3 regions of the Chryseobacterium sp. Mn2064 genome follow, and region 3 is predicted to be linked to each of the others. Evidence: riboswitches for the same ligand, from Rfam matches in the RefSeq annotation. Region 3 holds a riboswitch; each other region holds the start of a gene.

Region 1 (2,269 bases), on a different contig from region 3:
TGAACCCCCAGCTGCTTCAGTTACTACCGATCCTTCTACCGCAACGTTACCATTAACATCATATTTAGCATAAGAAGCCTCATCTCCTGCCTTGATCTGGTACTGTTCGAACCTGAATTCTCCTCCAAAGGCAAAATTGAATCTGTTGATATTTTTAGAAACATCAAGATTGATTGTATTCTGAAGAAAGCTATGAGCTCCCGCATAAAAACTGGTTGGAGATTTAGCCCCCAATGAAGCATTATTGGTATTGCTTACGTTATAATTGAAGGTATTGCTTCCAAAAGTATTGCTCAGATCGATCAACCAATTATTTACATTATATTTTGCTCCTAAAGCATAGGAAACATCATAAATCTGAGAGTTTAATATGGCCTGAAATCCATTAGGATAGATGGATGAAACAATATTATTTTTTTCACTGGGAAGTCTTCTGAAGCCAAACCCTTTTCCTTCTTTGATGCTGAAACCTCCAAAAGAATAAAGTTTTAATCTGTCATTTAAAGGATATTCTGAGTTGAAAAACAATTGCCCCTGTTTAATCTGAGCATCTCCAATCTGGAAGTTGAAATCATCCCGGGTTAACCCTCTTGCTTTTATTTCAGCATCATCTGCATTTTTAGCATCGTTAAAGTTAGGCGCAAATTCATACGCAAAATTGTCTCCGAAAATATCAAGATCATGATTCTGCGTTCTTGTTGTTTTTCCTCTGTGGCTCAACTGTAACGATAGGTTAACATACCCTCTTTCCTTTCCAAGGGAAGCTCCGTAGTTGGCACCAGCCTGATAAGTATCTCCATCGTTTCTCCCACTCAATCCATAAGTGATACTCGCAGAAGCTCCCGGATTTTTTTTAAGGATAATATTAATGACTCCGGCAATGGCATCAGACCCATATTGTGCTGCAGCACCGTCTCTCAGAACTTCTATTTTTTCAATAGCAATGATAGGAATGGTACTCAAATCTGTCCCTACAGAACCATTTCCTACGGTATTCTGATAATTGACCAGAGAAGTGGTATGTCTTCTTTTTCCATTTACCAGAACCAGAACCTGATCCGGCCCCATGCCTCTTAAAGTAACAGGATCTATATGCTCTGTACCGTCTGAAGCAGATTGTCTCACGGAGTTAAATGAAGGAATCACGTAATTCAGTAAATCCTGAACCGTAATTTGAGGAGATGCTTTTTGTATTTTTTCGATATTGATAACATCTACAGGAACTGGTGTTTCCAGTTTTGTTCTTTTAGCATTACGGTTTCCGACGATAATGATATCTTCGATCTGTTTTCCTTTTTCCTCCTGTTCCTGAGCTGCTATTCCAATAGTTCCAAGCAGTAATACAGCTATGCTTAATTGTTTCATTTTTTGTTTTGTCCATTAAAAATAAATCCGGCGAAATTTCTCCGCAGATATTTAAGACTTCAAGAAATGGAATTCATATAAGAATGTTGACTTCACTTATCTCCCCCAACGGGTTGGAATTAGCACCTTTACACCTTTGGAATAGTGTCGGTTGCTAAGGTTTCATTGGGCCAAATCCCTCCACCTTTCTTGATAAATCTACTGCAAAGGTAGAGTATTTTTTTTATATGTAAAAAGGCAAATCTGCTAATTTGCAAATTTGCCCTTTTATGTGTTTGATATCGTGAATATTAATTTATCTCACAATCATTTTCTGAATCGCAATTCCTGTATCTGATTTTAATTGAACCAGATACGTCCCGGCAGGATAATTTACTTTCCATTCGTAAGTTCCGTTTTCCTGGTTCAATTTAAACGAGTCTAATTTTTTTCCACTCATATCTGAAATGACAATCTCTCCGTTCTTAGCTTTGTTAAAAACCAGTTGTACCTGCCCGTTCTTTATAGGATTATCGGCAATCTGAAGCGAAAGTCTGTGGGTCGCATTTACATCTGCTGTTGACAGCGCTCCTGCATAGTTTCCAAAGATTCTGAACTCTCCGGGTTGCAGGCTGATAGGAGTAGTTGTAGAAGCTATATTAGAAACAGTGTTATCCATAAGGTTCTGCCATTGCCCTGTATAAGGAAAATAAGGAACAACATTTTGTACAGAAGTGCTATAATTAGCCAAAACCACTATATTTTTCATTCCAGTAAGCGCATCATCATATACATAGATTCTTGTAATCAATCCATCCGGATCATTGGTAAGATTATTAGATTCTATGGTATACGTTTTAGATTTAAACACCTGATGAGCATTTCGGATGTCAATAATTTTTGCCCATGTGTCATAAACCGCTTT
Region 2 (2,269 bases), 150 kb from region 3:
GTATTGTATCCCCATTTCCAGTTGTTTCGGAACCAGGCTGTTGGTATTACAACAATCGGAGCATTATGCTGACTGCGGTTACATACAGTGATTCTGGCGAGGATATCGTTGTGATCAGCTTTACAGTATTCAATAAAAATATCGAAATATTCATCATTGTCAAAGATTCCTGTATCAAAGATTTCATACTCCGGATCTTTTTTGCTACGTCTTCCGTTTTCCGTAACGAGGTCATCATAAGGAAACGTATTGATGGGATATTTATACACCATCTTCATATAGCTGTGGGTAGGGGTGTTATCCAGATAATAAAAAATTTCTTTAATATCTTCCCCGTGATTTCCCTGTGGATTGCTCAAACCAAAGAAACGCTCCTTTACGATCTTATCTTTCTTGTTCCAGAATGAAAATGCAAAGCAAAACAGCTGCTTTACATCCGATATTCCGGCAATACCTTCTTCTCCCCAGCGGTAGGCATAGCTCTCCGCGTTATTATGGTTGGTGAAGTTCCAGGCATTTCCGTCTCTACTGTAATCTTCCCGTACGTTACCCCATTGCCGGTTGCTTACATAAGGTCCCCAGTTTTTCCATTTGGTATCTTGTAATCTATCCTTTTCGGCAGTCATATCTCAACATTTTTCTACACGAAGTTAGTTTTTTTGAAAAATAATTCCAATTCCTTTCATCTGAATAATTATTAATATAGCTCTGAAATACTTGTGTTTAAGGGCTTTTTAAAATATTAAATTATTTTTTTTTTGAAATTAAAAGAAAAGAGCTACCTTTGTACCATTCGTTCATTCAAATATTGAAAATGTTATCAAGAAAGGTTGAGGGATTAGACCCTATGAAACCTTAGCAACCCTTTGCGCAAGCAGAGAAGGTGCTACGTTCTACCAAAGTAATTTTGGACAGATAACTTACTGAAGTTCTTTTCAGCCATTTCCTGTGGCATTTTCAATTGTATTAAAATAATAGAATTGAAAACAGAACTAAACTATATTAATCTTTCGTATCAAACCAATTCCCAAAAGGAATGGAATATCTCGTTAAGCTATGAGCTTTTCGGGAAAGACCTGTTTACAGCTCCCATTATTCTTATCAACCATGCACTTACCGGAAATTCAACAGTATCCGGAGAAAAAGGGTGGTGGAAAAATTTGGTAGGTAAACATCAGGTCGTAGATACGGAACAATATACCGTTCTTTGTTTCAATATACCCGGAAACGGTTATGATACCTTTTTAATTGAAGACTATGAAGACTTCACCCCTTCAGATATAGCCAATCTATTTCTGAAAGGATTGGAAGCTTTACATATCAAAAACTTATATGCCATTATTGGAGGATCTCTGGGAGGAGGAATTGCCTGGGAAATGCTTGCCAAGCAACCTAAGTTGGCAGAAATATTTATCCCGATAGCTTGTGATTATAGAACACACGACTGGCTTCATGCGCAATGTCTGGTTCAGAAATTTTTATTAAATGATAAAGATGAGCCTTTACAGAAAGCAAGAATTCATGCCATGTTGTGTTACAGAACTCCACAATCGCTCAACAGCAGATTTCAGAATACATACAATCAGGACAAACAGCGTTTAGAATCAGAAGATTGGTTAATATATCACGGTAATGCTTTAAACGAAAGGTTTAGTTTGAAAGCATATCAATTGATGAATCATTTACTGATGAATATCAACGCTGATGAAACAGCCTTAGAGAGAATAGAAGCACGAATGCACATGATCTCCGTAGATACAGACCTGTTTTTTCCCGCTTCTGAAATCCGAATGTGCTTCGAGAAATTGAAAGAGAAAAATAAGGATGCCTCTTATCACGAGATCCAATCTATACACGGGCATGATGCCTTCCTAATGGAATATCAACAATTAAATAATATCATAAAAAACATTTTATAAAGTAATGAAAAAGGGTAATGAAATAAAATTTTTAAAGAACAGATCAATCATCAAATTTGAAGGCGAAGATTTTTTAGGCGAAATCGGAATTGATGGAAGAATCTTCAAAGCGCTTACTTTAGCACGAATCAGTGTAGGAGTAATCTCTCAGCAGGCTGTAGAAAACGGAATCTCAATATTGGTTCATGAAAATGATGCGGAAAAAGCCGTAGCCTGTCTTATTGATGAGTTTGAAGCAGAAAGAAAATCAGGGAAAGTTTCCCAAATTTATAGCATCAATAATGTTTCTGTACTAGGTTTTGTATCAGAAGATTTTAATAAAGTCCTTGCTGAACTGGCGAGAAATAATG
Region 3 (2,269 bases):
TAATCTTTAGCCTTGTGTTGTATCTTTTAAATCCTGACTCAATCGCCATCCCTTTATCATCAAGATATCCTAATGAAAAGAAATAATTACTTTTTTCACTTCCTCCACTGATATCCAAATCCACCTGATTTCTTGAAGCAACTCTCTGTAAGATATCTCTCCAGTCGTCATTCCATAGAGCTGTTGCTCCCGGCAATAGTTTTCCGTCTGTTCCAACTGGCCTTGCGTAATTTGGACCGTATGGATTTATTCCAAGGGTGGAAACCAGATTATCGGATGCCATCTGTGCAGCTTGCTGAGAAGAAATCTTATCGGACTTATACCCGTTTCTCAATGCTTCCCAATACAACTGGAAATACTGATCGGTATTCACCTGCTGATAGTCTTTCACTGCCCTACCCGAAAATCCCTGGCTGATGTTAAAGTTTACTTTTGCTTCTCCTCTTTTTCCGGATTTTGTTGTGATAATGATGATTCCGTTCGCTCCTCTTGAACCATACAATGCACTTGCTGTGGCATCTTTCAGTACGCTGATCGATTCAATATCATTAGGACTTATTGCGTTCAGGTTCCCATCAAAAGGAATACCGTCAACAACATATAGCGGATCACTGGAAGCACTTACCGATCCAACCCCTCTAATTCGGATGGTAGAGATTGCCCCCGGCTGTCCTGAAGCACTTGTCGTTTGAATCCCTGGTACCTGTCCTTCCAAAGCTTTGGTAATATTGGTTACCGGTCTATTATTGATTTTATCGCTTGAAATAGTTGCTACTGAACCGGTATAGCTGTTTCTTTTGGCTTTACCATAAGCTACCACTACCACCTCATCAATCTCCTTTTCACGGAGGGTATCTTTTTTCGGTTTGGAAGTCTGCCCGCTTACATTTGCAATTCCTAAGAAAAATGCAGCCACTGACGGAATCCAAACTTTAGAATTAAATAAAGTTTTATTAATCATAATCAATTTTATTTACCAAATATTAAAATTTTGCCCCTTGCAGAAAAGTCAGCAAAGGGCATCGATAAATACGATAAACCAAATGCTTATTTTTCCTTTATAGGCTGAATGTAACACCTTACGCATAGCAGGTTGTCAAGATTTCATAGGGTCAGTTCCCTCCATCTTTCTTTATAAGCCGATCGAAATATGGTTGCAAAGCTATAAACTTTTAGTCCACAAAACAAGTAGACTTATATTTTTTTCATGATAAATTTTCAAAAATTAACATAACATTTTATAAATGTCTTCAAAATAGCACTTTAAACAAATTATCATTTTAATAAATATGACAAATATCATTACCAATAATTCAAAGAATAAAAATGGGCTTAAACACAAGTTTTTAGTTTTTTAATTGAAAAAACTTTTTAATTTTATAGTATGAAAGTTTTAATTGTAAACGGGCCTAATCTGAATCTTTTAGGTACCAGAGAACCGGAAATCTATGGAAATGTTTCTATGGATAGTTATTTGGAATTTTTAAGAACTGAGTTTCCTTCTCATGAATTAAAATATTATCAGTCTAATATTGAAGGAGAATTGATCAACAGACTTCAGGAGGATGATTTTGATGCGGTTGTTATTAATCCAGGAGCTTTCACGCATTATTCTTACGCTATAGCGGATTGCTTAAAAAATATCCGGAAGCCTAAGGTTGAGGTTCATATCAGTAATATTTACAAGAGGGAAGAATTCCGTCAGAAGTCTGTAACGGCAGCTAATACTGATGCAGTTTTATCTGGCTTTGGAATGGATGGGTATAGATTGGCTGTATTAAGCTTGAAATAATTTTTCACCACGGATGTCACAGATGATTGTGGATGATTTATGATTTTGAGTAATTTTTTCTTTAGGTGGGTTATGATATTATTTTAAACAAGTAACAAAAGGAGATTTAATATTCTTTCGGAGACATTCTTACCACGGATGTCGCAGATTTTCGCATATGATTGTGGATAATTAGATGATTAAATGAGAAATGGTAGTTTATGGAGATAAAGGGTGAAGTTTTTTGTACTTCTATTGGAGTTTATTCTCAACAATTGACAAAGAGAAAAGCTTATACTATTGAGGGAATGAATCTTCAAAACATAAGAATTTGCAATGATGAAGGTAAATTAAAATGGTATTCGAAGTATTATTTTGGTTCGGAAATTGAACCGGAAATTACTGATATTCGTATTGATGATCAAATAGAAAATCCTGAATGTGATGCCATAGAAGTAACGATTGAATTTTCCAATCGTGAGAAATATTGGCTTACTT

The links. A riboswitch is a leader RNA that binds a small molecule or an ion and turns the genes downstream of it on or off. The one in region 3 is predicted to bind S-adenosylmethionine.
Region 1: linked by a shared signal. The riboswitch ahead of ACL9RH_RS20015 (TonB-dependent receptor plug domain-containing protein) and the one ahead of ACL9RH_RS16745 (SusC/RagA family TonB-linked outer membrane protein) in region 3 are both predicted to bind S-adenosylmethionine.
Region 2: linked by a shared signal. The riboswitch ahead of ACL9RH_RS17495 (alpha/beta fold hydrolase) and the one ahead of ACL9RH_RS16745 (SusC/RagA family TonB-linked outer membrane protein) in region 3 are both predicted to bind S-adenosylmethionine.

Annotation. Positions count from the first base shown of each region.
Region 1 covers NZ_JBMOUE010000006.1:82,428-84,696, reverse strand. The annotation lists gene ACL9RH_RS20015 (TonB-dependent receptor plug domain-containing protein) at 1-1,365, opposite strand, end outside; SAM riboswitch class I at 1,459-1,564, opposite strand; gene ACL9RH_RS20010 (alpha-amylase family glycosyl hydrolase) at 1,661-2,269, opposite strand, start outside.
Region 2 covers NZ_JBMOUE010000004.1:508,052-510,320, forward strand. The annotation lists gene ACL9RH_RS17490 (MGH1-like glycoside hydrolase domain-containing protein) at 1-626, opposite strand, end outside; SAM riboswitch class I at 815-922, shown strand; gene ACL9RH_RS17495 (alpha/beta fold hydrolase) at 981-1,919, shown strand; gene ACL9RH_RS17500 (ACT domain-containing protein) at 1,924-2,269, shown strand, end outside.
Region 3 covers NZ_JBMOUE010000004.1:359,054-361,322, reverse strand. The annotation lists gene ACL9RH_RS16745 (SusC/RagA family TonB-linked outer membrane protein) at 1-961, opposite strand, end outside; SAM riboswitch class I at 1,045-1,141, opposite strand; gene ACL9RH_RS16740 (type II 3-dehydroquinate dehydratase) at 1,385-1,792, shown strand; gene ACL9RH_RS16735 (hypothetical protein) at 1,993-2,269, shown strand, end outside.